Regions from separate parts of the Streptomyces sp. HUAS 31 genome, predicted to be linked through region 1. Evidence: predicted binding sites of a transcription regulator. Region 1 holds the regulator's gene; the other holds the start of a gene.
What was found. The regulator HrcA, encoded in region 1, represses chaperone genes, less so after heat shock. The targets are predictions, from matches to a motif close to TTNGCACTCNGNNNNNCNGAGTGCNAA.
Positions count from the first base shown of each region.

Region 1 (7,277 bases):
GAACCACTCCTTGCCGTCGATCTTGGCGACGAGGTCCCCGCGCACACAGGCGCCGCTGACGGCCCGGGTGATCCGGCCGGTGACGACGATGTCCTTGCCGCCGCCGGTCTCGCCCTCGCAGTCGACCTTGACGACGGTGTTCTCGCTCGCCGTGGCACCGGAGCTCTTGTTGCCGCCGCCGTCGTAGGAGCCGGTGCAGTTGAGCCACTGCACGTCGGCCTTCTGGCGCTCCAGTTCCGCGGTCACGGTCTGGTCGGTGGTGAACGCCACGGTCGCGCTGCTCAGTCCGCCCGGGTCGCAGGCGCCCAGCCCGCCGACCGCGACCACGGCAAGCCCGGCGACACCGGCCACCCGCACGCCGCGAGGCCGACGCCCCGCACAACCCCAAACCCTGCTGAATGCCCCCATGGGAGGGCAGCCTGCCACTGTCGCCGCCGACGCGGTAGAGCGCATACGGCCACTCCAGGACCTCGGACATCACAATCGAATGAAGCCCAATCGGCGCTGAAAACCCGGAGACCGGGCGGTGTCCGGCGCCGTAGCGTGGCCGGATGCGATCACACCGCCGGCTGCGCAGGCTCGTCGTGGACGGGCGGACGACGTATCTGTGGAGCGTCCGGCACAAGCACCGCGACGGAGACGTGTGCCGTGAGGTCCTGAACCTCTGCCTGGACGGCGTCCGCACGCGTGTCGTCTTCCGCTCCGGCCCGTCCGGCTCGGGCCGCTACGTCGCCGACGGGTACTGGTTCGCGGGCTGTGTCGCCGACGGACGCGGCAATCTCCTCAACCTGCGCGAGCCGGGGGTCGTGCGGGCCCTCGTCGACGAGGCCGCGCGGCGCGAACTGCTGTCGGGCAAGGGTGAGTTGGACGGCTGGGAGCTGTTCCACGCGGTCGTCGAGGCCGTCGAGGTCAGCCGCGCAGCAGCAGCCACTCCTGGAGTTCCACCAGGTTCCCCTCCGGGTCCTTGAGGTGGACGACCCGCATGCGGTCGGTCATCGGGGCGGGGCCGTGCATGAGGGTCGCGCCACGGGCGGTGATCTGGGCGCAGTAGGTGTCCAGGTCGTCCACGCGCAGGACGACCATGGAGCGATGGCCGGCGGCGTCGTCGCCGAGTTCGCCGAGGGTCTCGGCCATCATGACCCGGTCCTGGAGGGCGATGCCCGCCGAGCCGGTGGCGGGGCTGAACTTCTCGTACGGCCCGTCCGTCGCCCCGGACTGCGGCTTGAGGCCGAGGACGTCGGCGTAGAAGCGGTAGCAGGCCGCGAAGTCGGTGACCAGCAGCCGTACTTGGGCGAGTTCCACGGCGGACGTCCCTCCCGTCAGGACCAGCGGCCGGTGCGGCCGAGGAGCAGTGCCGTCGCCGCGGTTCCGGCGGTGGAGGTGCGCAGGACGGTACGGCCCAGACGGTACGCCTTCGCCCCGGCCTCCTCGAAGAGGGCCAGTTCCTCGGGCGACACCCCGCCCTCCGGCCCGACGACGAGCACGATCTCGCCCTCGGCCGGCAGGTCGGCGGTCGCGAGGGCCTCACTGCCGTAGTCGCGGTCCTCGTGCAGTACGGCGGCGAAGTCGGCCGCCGCGAGCAGCGCCGCGACCTGCTTGGTCGTCGCCGCGTCCGCGACCTCGGGGAAGCGCACCCGGCGGGACTGCTTGCCGGCCTCGCGGGCGGTGGCCCGCCATTTGCCGAGCGCCTTCGCGCCCCGCTCGCCCTTCCACTGCGTGATGCAACGGGCGGCCGCCCACGGCACGATCGCGTCGACGCCGGTCTCGGTCATGGTCTCGACCGCGAGCTCGCCGCGGTCGCCCTTGGGCAGGGCCTGCACGACGGTGATCCGGGGCCGCTCGGGGGCCTCCTCGGCCACGGCCCCGAGCTCCAGCACCAGCCGGTCCTTGCCCTCGGCCGCCTTGACGACGCCCTCGGCCCAGCGGCCGTGCCCGTCGGTGAGGACGACTTCCTCTCCGGCCCGCAGCCGCTTCACCGAGACGGCGTGCCGGCCCTCGGGCCCGTCGAGCACGAACTCGGCACCGCCGGCCCGCTCCAGCGACTCGACGACGAACACCGGCGCGGTCATCCGGCCGCACCACCCTCCGGGAAGACCGACAACGCTGTCGACGCCGCGTCCAACTCCGCGACCAGGACCTCCACCAGCCGCCCGGCGGCGAGTTCGCGGGCCATGCGGTGGCCCTGCCCCGCCCACAGCGCCATGCCCTGCGGGTCGCCGGACGCGGCGGCCTTCTTGCGCAGCGGCGAGGTGAGGTGGTGGACCTCGGGGTAGGCGGCGGGGGCGTACGGGCCGTGCTCGCGCAGGAAGCGGTTGACGAGGCCGCGCGCGGGGCGTCCGGAGAACGCGCGCGTCAGCTCGGTGCGGACGAACAGGGGGTTGGTCAGCGCCTGCTTGTGCAGGGCGTTGGCGCCGGACTCCGGGGTGATCAGGAAGGCGGTGCCGAGCTGGGCGGCACTGGCGCCGGCCGCGAGGACGGCGGCGATCTGGCTGCCTCGCATGATGCCGCCGGCGGCGACCAGCGGCAGGCTCACGGTCTCGCGGACCTGGGCGACGAGCGACAGCAGCCCTATGCCGGTGCCGTCGGTCTCGGGGTGGTCGCGGTGGGTGCCCTGGTGGCCGCCGGCCTCGACGCCCTGCACGATCACGGCGTCGGCGCCGGCCCGCTGCACGGCGAGTGCCTCGTCCGGGGTGGTGGCGGTGACGAGGGTGACGGTGCCGGCGCGGCGCAGGGACTCCAGCACCTCGGCGGTGGGCACGCCGAAGTGGAAGGAGACGACCGGCACCGGGTTGTCGAGGAGCACGGCGAGCTTGGCGTCGTAGCCGTCGTCGCGGCCGCTGTCCGGGTCCCCCAGCTCGACCTCGTACCAGGCGGCCTCACCGGCGAGCTGATGACGGTAGACGTCCACGGCGGCCGCGTCGGCGTACTCGGGCTGCGGCATGAACAGGTTGACGCCGAAGGGGCGCTGGGTCAGTCCCCGCAGCTGCTTGATCTCCTGGTACATCCCGTCGGCGGTTTTGTACCCGGCGGCGAGAAACCCCAGCCCACCGGCCTCGGACACGGCGGCAGCGAGGTGCGGCACGGAGACGCCGCCCGCCATGGGGGCCTGCACGATCGGATGGGGGAAAAGATCGGTCAGCGCGGAGGACATGACGGCATGTTGTCACGTCCTCCGAACAAGTCCGAATCGGCCCTTCCCTTGCCCCGGGCCGGAACTTCCCCCCACCCGTCAGCGACCGTTGAAGGCGTCCTTCAGCCGCGAGAACAACCCCTGCTGACCGGGCTGACTGTGCCTGCCCGGGGGCCGACCCCCGGACCCCCGGCAGCCGGCCGAGCTCGCGTCAGCGACCGTTGAAAGCATCCTTCAGCCGAGAGAACAGCCCCTGCTGACCCGGCTGGAACTGTCCCTGGGGGCGTTCCTCGCCGCGGAGCTTGGCCAGTTCGCGCAGGAGGCGTTCCTGTTCGGGGTCCAGCTTGGTCGGGGTCTGGACCTCGACGTGCACGATGAGGTCGCCTCGGCCGCCGCCCCGCAGATGCGTGACACCGCGGCCGTGCAGCGGGATCGACTGGCCGGACTGGGTGCCGGGCCGGATGTCGACCTCCTCCATGCCGTCCAGCGTCTCCAGCGGCACCTTCGTGCCGAGGGACGCCGCCGTCATCGGGATCGTCACCGTGCAGTGCAGGTCGTCGCCGCGCCGCTGGAACGTCGAGTGCGGGAGTTCGTGGATCTCGACGTACAGGTCACCGGCGGGACCGCCGCCGGGCCCGACCTCGCCCTCACCGGCGAGCTGGATGCGGGTGCCGTTGTCGACACCGGCCGGGATCTTGACCGTCAGCGTCCGCCGGGACCGTACGCGGCCGTCGCCGGCGCACTCGGGGCACGGCGTCGGGACGACGGTGCCGAAGCCCTGGCACTGCGGGCAGGGCCGCGACGTCATGACCTGGCCCAGGAAGGACCGCGTCACCTGCGACACCTCACCGCGACCGCGGCACATGTCACACGTCTGGGCGGAGGTGCCGGGTGCGGCCCCTTCACCGTTACAGGTGTTGCAGACGACGGCCGTGTCGACCTGGATGTCCTTCGTCGTGCCGAAGGCCGCCTCGTCGAGCTCGATCTCCAGTCGGATCATCGCGTCCTGGCCGCGCCGGGTGCGCGAGCGCGGACCGCGCTGGGACGCCGTACCGAAGAAGGCGTCCATGATGTCCGAGAAGTTGCCGAAGCCACCGGCGCCGAAGCCGCCCGCGCCCGCGCCGCCCGCCTGGGACAGCGGGTCGCCGCCGAGGTCGTAGACCTGCTTCTTCTGCGGGTCCGAGAGCACCTCGTAAGCGGCGTTGATCTCCTTGAACCGCTCCTGGGTCTTCGGATCCGGGTTGACGTCCGGGTGCAGCTCGCGGGCGAGCCGCCGGAAGGCCTTCTTGATCTCTTCCTGCGACGCGTCGCGACGCACGCCGAGCACGGCGTAGTAGTCCGTGGCCACTTACGACTCCGCCAGGATCTGTCCGACGTAACGTGCCACTGCGCGTACCGCTCCCATCGTTCCCGGGTAATCCATGCGGGTCGGTCCGACCACGCCGAGCTTGGCGACTGCCTCGCCGCCCGAACCGTAGCCCACCGAGACCACGGAAGTGGAGTTGAGTCCCTCATAGGCGTTCTCGTGCCCGATCCGCACGGTCATGCCCGAATCCCCGGCCTCGCCAAGCAACTTGAGGAGGACGACCTGCTCCTCCAGGGCTTCCAGGACCGGCCGGATGGTGAGGGGGAAGTCATGCCCGAAGCGGGTGAGATTGGCGGTGCCGCCGATCATCAGCCGCTCCTCGTTCTCCTCGACGAGTGTCTCCAGGAGGGTGGAGAGCACGGTCGAGACGGTGCCGCGGTCCTCGATGTCGAAGGCCTCGGGGAGGTCCTCGACGAGCCTTGGCACATCGGTGAAGCGCCGCCCCGCGACCTTGCTGTTCAGCCGTGCCCGCAGGTCCGCGAGCGAGGCCTCGCCGAAGGGCGCCGGGCAGTCGATCATCCGCTGCTCGACCCGGCCGGTGTCCGTGATCAGCACGAGCATCACCCGCGCGGGCGCGAGCGAGAGCAGCTCGACGTGCCGGACGGTGGACCGGGTCAGCGACGGGTACTGCACGACGGCGACCTGCCGGGTGAGCTGCGCGAGCAGCCGTACCGTGCGGGCCACGACGTCGTCGAGGTCGACCGCGCCGTCGAGGAAGTTCTGGATGGCGCGCCGCTCGGGCGGGGTCATCGGCTTGACGCCGGCGAGCTTGTCGACGAACAGCCGGTAGCCCTTGTCGGTGGGGATGCGCCCGGCGCTGGTGTGCGGCTGGGCGATGAAGCCCTCGTCCTCCAGCGCCGCCATGTCGTTGCGGACGGTGGCCGGGGAGACGCCGAGGTTGTGCCGCTCGGTGAGCGCCTTGGAGCCGACCGGCTCCTCCGTCCCGACGTAGTCCTGGACGATGGCGCGCAGCACCTGGAGCCTGCGTTCACTCAGCATCTCGCGCGCACCTCCAGATCTCGTTCCCCTTGGCATCTTTCCTGGCACTCTGTCCATCCGAGTGCCAGCCGTCCCCGGCCAGTGTACGGCGGTGGGGTACACCCCGGGCAAGGCCGGGCCAGGTCCGCCGTGCTCGACACGGGTGTCCCCGCTAGCGTCGCCGCATGACGGTGACTTGGGAAGAGCTGGGATGGGAGCGGCTGGCGTCCGGGGTGGGCCGGTGCCGGCTTCCGGGCTGGGACTGCACGGCGGGGCTGGTCGTGGGGGACGGCACCGCGCTGCTCGTCGACGCCGGGTCGAGCCTGGCGGAGGGCGTGCGGTTGCGTACGCAGGCGCAGTGGCTCGCCGGTCACCGTGTGACTCATCTCGCGCTGACGCATCCCCACTTCGACCATGTCTTCGGGGCGTCGGCGTTCGCGGGCGCGGAGGTCTACGGCCCGGTCGGCATGGACACGATGCTGGACGGCCGGCAGGCGCGCGAGGAGCTGCGGGCCGACGCGGTGCGCAACGGTCTGGATCCGGCCGCCGCGGAGGAGGCGGTGGACGCGCTGATCCGGCCCCGTCACCAGGTCAGCGGCGAGTGGACGCTCGACCTGGGCGGCGGCCGCCAGGTCCTGCTGGCGAACGTGGGCCCCGCGCACACCGCGCACGACCTGGTGGTGCTCGTGCCGGGTGACGTCTCGGGCGACCGGGAGGTGGTCTTCTGCGGGGATCTGGTGGAGGAGTCGGGCGAGCCCCAGGCCGGGTCCGACGCGGTGCCCTCGCACTGGCCCGCCGCGCTGGACCGGCTGCTGTCCCTGGGCGGCGAGGACGCGCTGTACGTACCCGGTCACGGAGCGGTGGTGGACGCGGAGTTCGTACGGCGCCAGCGCGACGAGCTCGCGTCGGAATTCGGCGTGTCGCAGTGAGCGCGGGGGTGCTTCTCCTATCGTCGTCCGAATGCGCCAGTACTCCCCGGACCTGACCCCGCCCTGGAAGAAGCCCAAGCCCGTCCCCGAGGTACCGGCGGAGCCCGGCCTGGTGGTCGAGGAGCCCGGCACGGGGTTCTGCGGCGCGGTGATCCGCTGCGAGGCGGGCACGGTGACCCTGGAGGACCGCTTCGGCAAGCACCGGGTGTTCCCGCTGGAGCCGCGTGGATTCCTGCTGGAGGGCAAGGTCGTCACGCTGGTCCGCCCGTCGGGCGCGGCTCCGGCACGTCCGACCCGTACGGCCTCCGGTTCGGTCGCCGTCCCCGGGGCTCGTGCCCGCGTGGCCCGTGCCGGCCGTATCTACGTGGAGGGCCGGCACGACGCCGAGCTGGTCGAGAAGGTGTGGGGCGACGACCTGCGCGTCGAGGGCGTGGTCGTGGAGTACCTGGAGGGCGTCGACGACCTGCCGTCGATCGTGGCCGAATTCGCACCCGATCCGGACGCGCGCCTCGGCGTCCTCGTGGACCATCTGGTCCCCGGCACGAAGGAATGGCGCATCGCCGAGTCGGTGACGAGCGAGCACGCCCTGGTGGTGGGCCACCCGTACATCGACATCTGGGAGGCCGTGAAGCCGGCGGCCCTAGGCATCGAGGCATGGCCCCGGGTCCCGCGCGGCCAGGACTGGAAGACCGGGGTGTGCCGGGCCCTGGGCTGGCCGTCGGACAACACCGGGGCGGTGTGGCAGGCGATCCTCAAGCGGGTGGGTTCCTACAAGGACCTGGAGCCGGAGCTGCTGGGACGGGTGGAGGAACTGATCGACTTCGTCACGACACCGGCGTAGGGCGGCTGCCGGGCCGGCCGGGTACGCCCGCTC
Region 1 is NZ_CP116353.1:3,225,924-3,233,200, forward strand. Features, by position in the region: gene PGH47_RS14240 (hypothetical protein) at 1-408, opposite strand, end outside; gene PGH47_RS14245 (hypothetical protein) at 552-968, shown strand; gene PGH47_RS14250 (VOC family protein) at 910-1,302, opposite strand; gene PGH47_RS14255 (16S rRNA (uracil(1498)-N(3))-methyltransferase) at 1,320-2,069, opposite strand; gene PGH47_RS14260 (nitronate monooxygenase) at 2,066-3,151, opposite strand; gene dnaJ (molecular chaperone DnaJ) at 3,342-4,478, opposite strand; gene hrcA (heat-inducible transcriptional repressor HrcA) at 4,479-5,495, opposite strand; gene PGH47_RS14275 (MBL fold metallo-hydrolase) at 5,660-6,403, shown strand; gene PGH47_RS14280 (DUF3097 domain-containing protein) at 6,435-7,244, shown strand; gene hemW (radical SAM family heme chaperone HemW) at 7,276-7,277, opposite strand, start outside.

Region 2 (7,277 bases), 2.5 Mb from region 1:
CCGACAGGCACAGCCCCCCATCCGCGAGGACAATGGAGACGTCCAGCCCCGCCCAGCCCCACCGGGAGGCGACGACGTCATGACCTTCGTGCAGTTGATCGATTGCAGGACCAGTCGGTTCGACGAGATGAACCGGCTGATGGACAGATGGGTCGAGCAGACCGAGGGGAAGCGGACGGCGACGCACGACATCATCGGGAAGGACCGCTCCGACTCGGGGCACTTCGTCGAGATCGTGGAGTTCGCCTCGTACGAGGACGCGATGCGGAACTCGAATCTCCCCGAGACCGACCGGATCTTCCAGGAGATGGTCGCGCTCTGCGACGAGACGCCGACGTTCACGGATCTCGACGTCGTGCGGGACGAGCAGCTGAATTGCCTGGCCGCGCGGGGTTTCTTCGAGGACATGGGGAGGATGGCGCCGGAGGACATCGGGGACCATCTCACCGACGACTACGTGGACGACGACCCGTCGTATCCGGAGCCGGTGCGCGGTGTGGAGGGGATCCGGGAGCAGTACGCGGGATGGAGTGCCGCCTTCGACTTCGCCTTCCGGATCGACGACCAGATGGCCCAGGACGACCAGGTGTGCACACGCTGGACCTGGAGCGCCCGGCACAACGGCGAGTTCCTGGGGATCGCGGCGACCGGTCAGGACGTGACCATGCGGGGCATGACCTGGCAGCGGTTCCGGGACGGCAGGATCTGCGAGAGCCACTGGATGTACGACCGGGCCGGGCTGCTGGAGCAGCTGGGGGTACTCGGCCGGTAGGCCCCGGCCCGCGAACAGGACCCAAGAGCCCGCGAAGGGGAAAGCCCCGGTTCCGCGCCTGCGCGCGGGACCGGGGCTCTCTACGAGCGGCTGGGCTCAGTGGGAGTGCCCGTGGCCGTGGCCACCGGCCGCCGCCGGCTCCTCCTCTTCCTTCTTCTCGACGACCAGGGTCTCGGTCGTGAGGAGCAGGGAGGCGATGGAGGCGGCGTTCTCCAGAGCGGAGCGGGTCACCTTGACCGGGTCGATGACGCCGGCCTTGACCAGGTCGCCGTACTCGCCGGTCGCGGCGTTGTAGCCGTTGCCCTTCTCGAGCTCGGCCACCTTGGAGACGATGACGTAGCCCTCGAGGCCGGCGTTCTCGGCGATCCAGCGCAGCGGCTCGACGGCGGCCTTGCGGACCACGGAGACACCGGTGGCCTCGTCGCCGGTCTTGTCGAGGTTGCCCTCGAGGACCTTGACGGCGTGGACCAGCGCGGAGCCACCACCGGAGACGATGCCCTCCTCGACCGCGGCGCGGGTCGCGGAGATGGCGTCCTCCAGACGGTGCTTCTTCTCCTTCAGCTCCACCTCGGTGGCGGCGCCGACCTTGATCACGCACACGCCGCCGGCCAGCTTCGCGAGGCGCTCCTGGAGCTTCTCGCGGTCCCAGTCGGAGTCGGTGTTCTCGATCTCGGCCTTGATCTGGGCGACGCGGCCCGTGACGTCCGCGGAGTCGCCGGCGCCGTCGACGACCGTGGTGTCGTCCTTGGTGACGGTGACGCGGCGGGCGCTGCCGAGCACGTCCAGGTCGGCCTGGTCGAGCTTGAGACCGACCTCCTCGGAGATGACCGTGGCGCCGGTGAGGACGGCCAGGTCCTGGAGCATCGCCTTGCGGCGGTCACCGAAGCCGGGGGCCTTGACCGCGACCGCGTTGAAGGTGCCGCGGATCTTGTTGACGACCAGGGTCGACAGGGCCTCGCCGTCGACGTCCTCGGCGATGATCAGCAGCGGCTTGGAGCCACCCGACTGGATGACCTTCTCCAGCAGCGGCAGCAGGTCCTGGATGGAGGAGATCTTGCCCTGGTTGATGAGGATGTAGGGATCCTCCAGGACGGCCTCCATGCGCTCCTGGTCCGTCACGAAGTACGGCGACAGGTAGCCCTTGTCGAAGGCCATGCCCTCGGTGAAGTCCAGCTCCAGACCGAAGGTGTTGGACTCCTCGACGGTGATGACACCGTCCTTGCCGACCTTGTCCATCGCCTCGGCGATGAGCTCGCCGACCTGCTGGTCCTGGGCGGACAGCGCGGCGACCGCGGCGATGTCGGACTTCTCGTCGATCGGGCGGGCCGAGGCGAGGAGGTCCTCGGAGACGGCGGCCACGGCCGCGTCGATGCCCTTCTTGAGCGCGGCCGGGGAGGCACCCGCGGCGACGTTCTTCAGGCCCTCGCGGACCAGCGCCTGGGCCAGCACGGTGGCGGTGGTGGTGCCGTCACCAGCGATGTCGTTGGTCTTGGTCGCCACCTCCTTCACCAGCTGGGCGCCGAGGTTCTCGTACGGGTCCTCGATCTCGACCTCACGGGCGATCGTGACACCGTCGTTGGTGATGGTGGGCGCGCCGAACTTCTTGTCGATGACGACGTTGCGGCCCTTGGGGCCGATCGTCACCTTGACCGTGTCGGCCAGCTTGTTGACGCCGCGCTCGAGGGCGCGACGGGCGTCCTCGTCGAACTTCAGGATCTTCGCCATGACAGCGGGAGCCCTCTCGGATCTGTGGGTTCTCAAAAAAGACACTGCGCCCCGGGCGCCCGGCTTCTTTAAGTGGTCGCGGGGGGCCAGGGGCGCAGCTGGAAAAACTCTGAGGTGGTGCTTACTTCTCGATGATCGCGAGCACGTCGCGAGCCGAGAGGACGAGGTACTCCTCGCCGTTGTACTTCACCTCGGTGCCGCCGTACTTGCTGTACAGCACGATGTCGCCGGTCTTGACGTCGAGCGGCAGGCGCTCGCCGTTCTCGAAGCGGCCCGGGCCCACGGCCAGGACGACGCCCTCCTGGGGCTTCTCCTTGGCGGTGTCCGGGATGACCAGGCCAGAGGCGGTGGTCTGCTCGGCGTCGAGCGGCTGGACCACGATGCGGTCCTCGAGCGGCTTGATGGCAACCTTGGAGCTGGTGGTCGTCACGATCCGACCTCCCCCTTCGGAGATCTCACGGGGTTAACTGTCTGAGGTGGCGACCAGGTGGATCCGTCGTCGCGGGTGCCGGACCTGCCCGTCGCGTAGTTGGCACTCTCCAGTGGGGAGTGCCAGACCCGAGACTATGACCGTGATTAGCACTCGGTCAAGCGGACTGCTAATTCACGACGGCGCGGCGCATCCCGGCGGCCTCGCTACAGGTAGTCCTCCAGGCGCCCCACCGTGAGTCCCCGCCGCTGGATCTCCCGCAGCAGCCGGGTCGTCCGCTCCCGCAGACCCAGCCCGGCGGGCTCACCCGAAGGGACGGACACGATGTCCCCGGCGCGCAGCCGGGCGGGCCCCCCGGCGTACGTCAGTCCGCCGTCGCCCTCCATCGCCGCCCGCCAGAGCACGACCGCCGTGACACCGCAGTGCGCGGCGGCGCGCAGCGTGGTGGCGTCGTAGGTGCCGTAGGGCGGGCGGAACAGGCGGGGGCGGATGCCGAAGCGGGCGCGGAGCTTGTTCTGCTGGCCGCAGATCTCGGCGCGCTGCCCCGCGTACGGCAGACCGCGCAGGGCGGCGTGGTCGAGGGTGTGGTTCTGGATCGACGCGCCCACCGAGCGCAGCCGGGCGAAGTGGCCGTAGCCCGGGCCGACCACGCTGTCCGTGAGGAACATGCTGACGGGCAGCCGCAGCTCGCGGACCATGTCAACGAAGCGGGGGTCCTTCTCGGCGCCGTCGTCGTAGCTGAGGAAGACGACCCGGTCGCGGGTGGGGACACGGTGCACGACGGGCAGCCGGTCGCCGGCCGGGTGCGGTGTCCTGCGGGCGGGCGGGGACGGCGGCGCGGGCAGCGGGTCGCTCAGGCCCCAGCGACGGTACGGCTGTTGGGTGTGCGTGGGGTTCTTCGCCGAGCGCGCCGACCGCTCGGCCGGCCCGCCGCGGGGGTCGGCCGGACCCGTCGGCCGAGCACAGCCCGCGAGCAGGGCGGACGCCAGGACCACTGCCGCGAGGGCCCGCGACCCCGGCGTCCGCGCCGATCTCACAGGTAGTCCTCCAGCCGTGCCACCGCGTACCCCTCGGCCGTCACCTTGTTCAGGAACCGGCGGATCATGTCGGGCATTGTGCCCTTCCAGTCCTCCCGGCCCCGGAAATGACTGAGCACGATGTCACCCGGTCGGATCTTCCGGTCCCACTCGCGGTAGTCCCAGTGGTCGACGAAGACCTCCTCGTTCCACAGCGGGACGTACTCGATGCCGCAGGACTTGGCGGCCCGCAGGCTGTTGCGGTTGTAGTTGCCGAAGGGCGGGCGGAAGAGCAGCGGGCGCTTGCCGTAGCGCTCCTCGATCACCTGCTGCATGCCGCAGATCTCGTGCTGCTGGCGGCGGTAGGACAGGGCCGGGAGGTAGGGGTGGTGCAGGGTGTGGTTGTTCAGGACCACGCCGCTGCGCTGCATCCGCCGGAAGTAGCCGTAGTCCTCCTTGATCAGGTAGTTGCTGAGGAAGGCGGTGTACGGCACCTGGAGGTCGTCCATCATCCGCAGGAAGGTCGGGTCCTTCTCGGCGCCGTCGTCGATGGTGAGGAAGACGACCCGCTGCTCGGTCGGGACGGTCGTGAAGACCGGCGGGAGCCCGAGTTCCTCGTGTCCGTCGACCTCGAAGCCGTCGCGGGTGGTGATCTCCGGCTTCTTCGCCGGGGGCGGCGGGGGCGTGAGCGGGACGCCGTCCAGGCGCCAGCGCCGGGCGGCGGCGATCCGGGCGGTGCGGGCCTCCTGGGCCGACTGGAACTTCTTGGCCTGTGAGTTCGCGGTGGCGATCGGCGACGACGCCTCGAGCGGCTGCCGGCTCGGCGGGGAGCCCGCGGCCTCGGATCCGCCTCCCGGACCGGGTACGCCCGTCGTCCCCGACGCGCGTCCTGCCCAGGGCGGGGCTCCGGCCGCGGATCCGCCGGGCTGCGCGCAGCCGGAGGCGATGGCGGCCACGACCAGCACGGCCATGACGCCGTGGACGCGCGCACGCCGGGCCGTCCGCTGACGGCGTCCTACGGGTACCGCCCCATTTCCGAGGCTTTTGTCATTTTGTACTACTAGTCGCATGGAGCCGGATCCTGGCAGGCTCCCGCCCCGAACCCGGCCCGACACCGCGGCAGTCGACGGACCATCCACCGACTGGCCCACAGCGCGGGCGGCGCGACACGTGGCCGACGGGCGGCAGAGGATCCGGGCGGCGGGCGGTCCGGGCGGCAGGCGGTCCGCGGCGGGCGGCAGCGGGCGGCGGGCGGTCCGCGGCGGGCGGCGGACGGTAGCACGCGGCGGGCGGCAGGCGGTCCGGGCGGCAGACGGTCCGGGCGGCAGGCGGTCCGCGGCGGCCGGCAGCGGGCGGCGGGCGGTCCGCGGCGGCCGGCAGCGGGCGGCGGGCGGTCCGCGACGGCCGGCAGCGGGCGGCGGGCGGTCCGCGACGGCCGGCAGCAGGCAGCGGACGGGACACGGTCCGGGCGGCAGGCGCCGGGCGGCACCCCACGACCGGGCCGTACGCCGTCCGCGCCGCACCTGGCCGACAATGTCCCGGTGAACGACCACCTCGCCTCCCTCTCCCTGCTCCTCACCCCCGAGGGCCGCGCCCTCCTCGACGTCGTCCGCGACACCGACCCCGCCGACGAACTCGCCGTCGCCACCCGGCTGCGCCGCGAGCACCCCGCCGAGCTGGTGTCGGCGGCCCTCGGTCAGGCGCGGCTGCGGCAGCGGGCGGTGGCGAAGTTCGGGGCGGCGGACGCGGGGCGGATGTTCTTCACGCCGAACGGGGTCGAGCAGTCGACGCGGGCGAGCGTGGCGACGTACCGGGCGCGGCGGATGCGGGAGCTGGGCATCGGCTCTGTCGCCGACCTGTGCTGCGGGATCGGCGGCGACGCCGTCGCGCTGGCGCGGGCCGGGATCCGGGTGCTGGCGGTGGACCGGGATCCGGCGACGGCGGCGGCGGCGCGGGCGAACGCCGAGGCCCTCGGACTCGCCGACCTGGTCGAGGTGCGGGAGGCGGACGTCACCGAGGTGGACACCAGCGGCTACGACGCCGTGTTCGTCGACCCGGCCCGGCGCGGCGGACGCGGGCGGATCTTCGATCCCGAGGCTTATTCGCCGCCGCTGTCCTGGGCCGTCGAGGCGGCACGCAAGGCACCGCACGCCGCCCTGAAGATCGCGCCCGGCATCCCCCACGAGGCGATCCCCGACGACGCCGAGGCCGAGTGGATCTCGGACGGCGGGGACGTGAAGGAGGCGGTGCTGTGGTTCGGCAGCGCCCCCGGGGCGATCCGCGCCACCCTGCTGCCCGGTCCGCGCTCGCTGCTCTCCCGCGGCCTGCCCGACCCCGAAGTCCGGCCCGTCGGCCGGTACTTGTACGAGCCCGACGGCGCCGTCATCCGCGCCCATCTGGTCGCCGAGGTCGCCGACGACCTGGACGGCGGGCTGGTCGACGCGACCATCGCGTACATCACGGCCGACGAGCTGCGGCCGACGCCGTACGCGACGGCGTACGAGATCACCGACCGGCTCCCCTTCAACGTCAAGAAGTTGAAGGCGCTGCTGCGGGAGCGCGAGGTGGGTGTCCTGACCGTCAAGAAGCGCGGCTCCGCCGTCGAGCCGGAGGAACTGCGCAAGAAGGTCAAGCCGCAGGGACCGAACGCGGCGACGGTGTTCCTGACCCGCGTGGCGGGGGCGCCGACGATGCTGGTGGGGCGGCCCGCGTAGTCACGCGCCGGTGTCCGCCGCCCGCCTGAGCAGCATCTCCCGCTCGGGCGCGTTCCGGGTCAGCGTCGCCGCCCGCTCGAACTCCGCCCGTGCCTCCGCCGTACGGCCCAGGCGCTGGAGCAGGTCGCCGCGGACGCTCGGCAGCAAGTGGTAGTCCCGCAGCGCCGGTTCGGCGGCGATGGCGTCGACGATCTCCAGGGCGGGCCGCGGGCCCTCGGCCATCGACACGGCGACCGCGCGGTTCAACTCGATGACCGGGGAGGGCACTCGGGCGGCGAGGAGGCCGTAGAGGGTGGCGATGGTCTTCCAGTCGGTCTCGTCGTAGGTGTACGCGTGCGCGTGGCACGCGGCGATGGCCGCCTGGAGGGCGTACGGGCCGGGGGCGCCGGTGGCCGTGGCGTCGGCGCGGGACAGGGCCTGGATGCCGCGGGCGATCAGCATGCGGTTCCAGCGGCCGCGGCTCTGGTCCTTCAGCAGGATCGGCTCGCCGGACGGGCCGGTGCGGGCCGCCGCGCGGGACGCCTGGAACTCCAGCAGGGACGTCAGCGCGTGCACCTCCGGCTCCTTCGGCATCAGCCCCGACAGCACGCGGGCCAGCCGCAGCGCGTCCTCGCACAGGC
Region 2 is NZ_CP116353.1:5,717,607-5,724,883, reverse strand. Features, by position in the region: gene PGH47_RS25735 (ester cyclase) at 80-772, shown strand; gene groL (chaperonin GroEL) at 869-2,497, opposite strand; gene groES (co-chaperone GroES) at 2,619-2,927, opposite strand; gene PGH47_RS25720 (polysaccharide deacetylase family protein) at 3,134-3,964, opposite strand; gene PGH47_RS25715 (polysaccharide deacetylase family protein) at 3,961-5,013, opposite strand; gene PGH47_RS25710 (class I SAM-dependent methyltransferase) at 5,485-6,657, shown strand; gene PGH47_RS25705 (RNA polymerase sigma factor) at 6,658-7,277, opposite strand, start outside.
Region 2: a site for HrcA is predicted at 3,074-3,100, ahead of groES (co-chaperone GroES). Genes of this name have one in related genera too.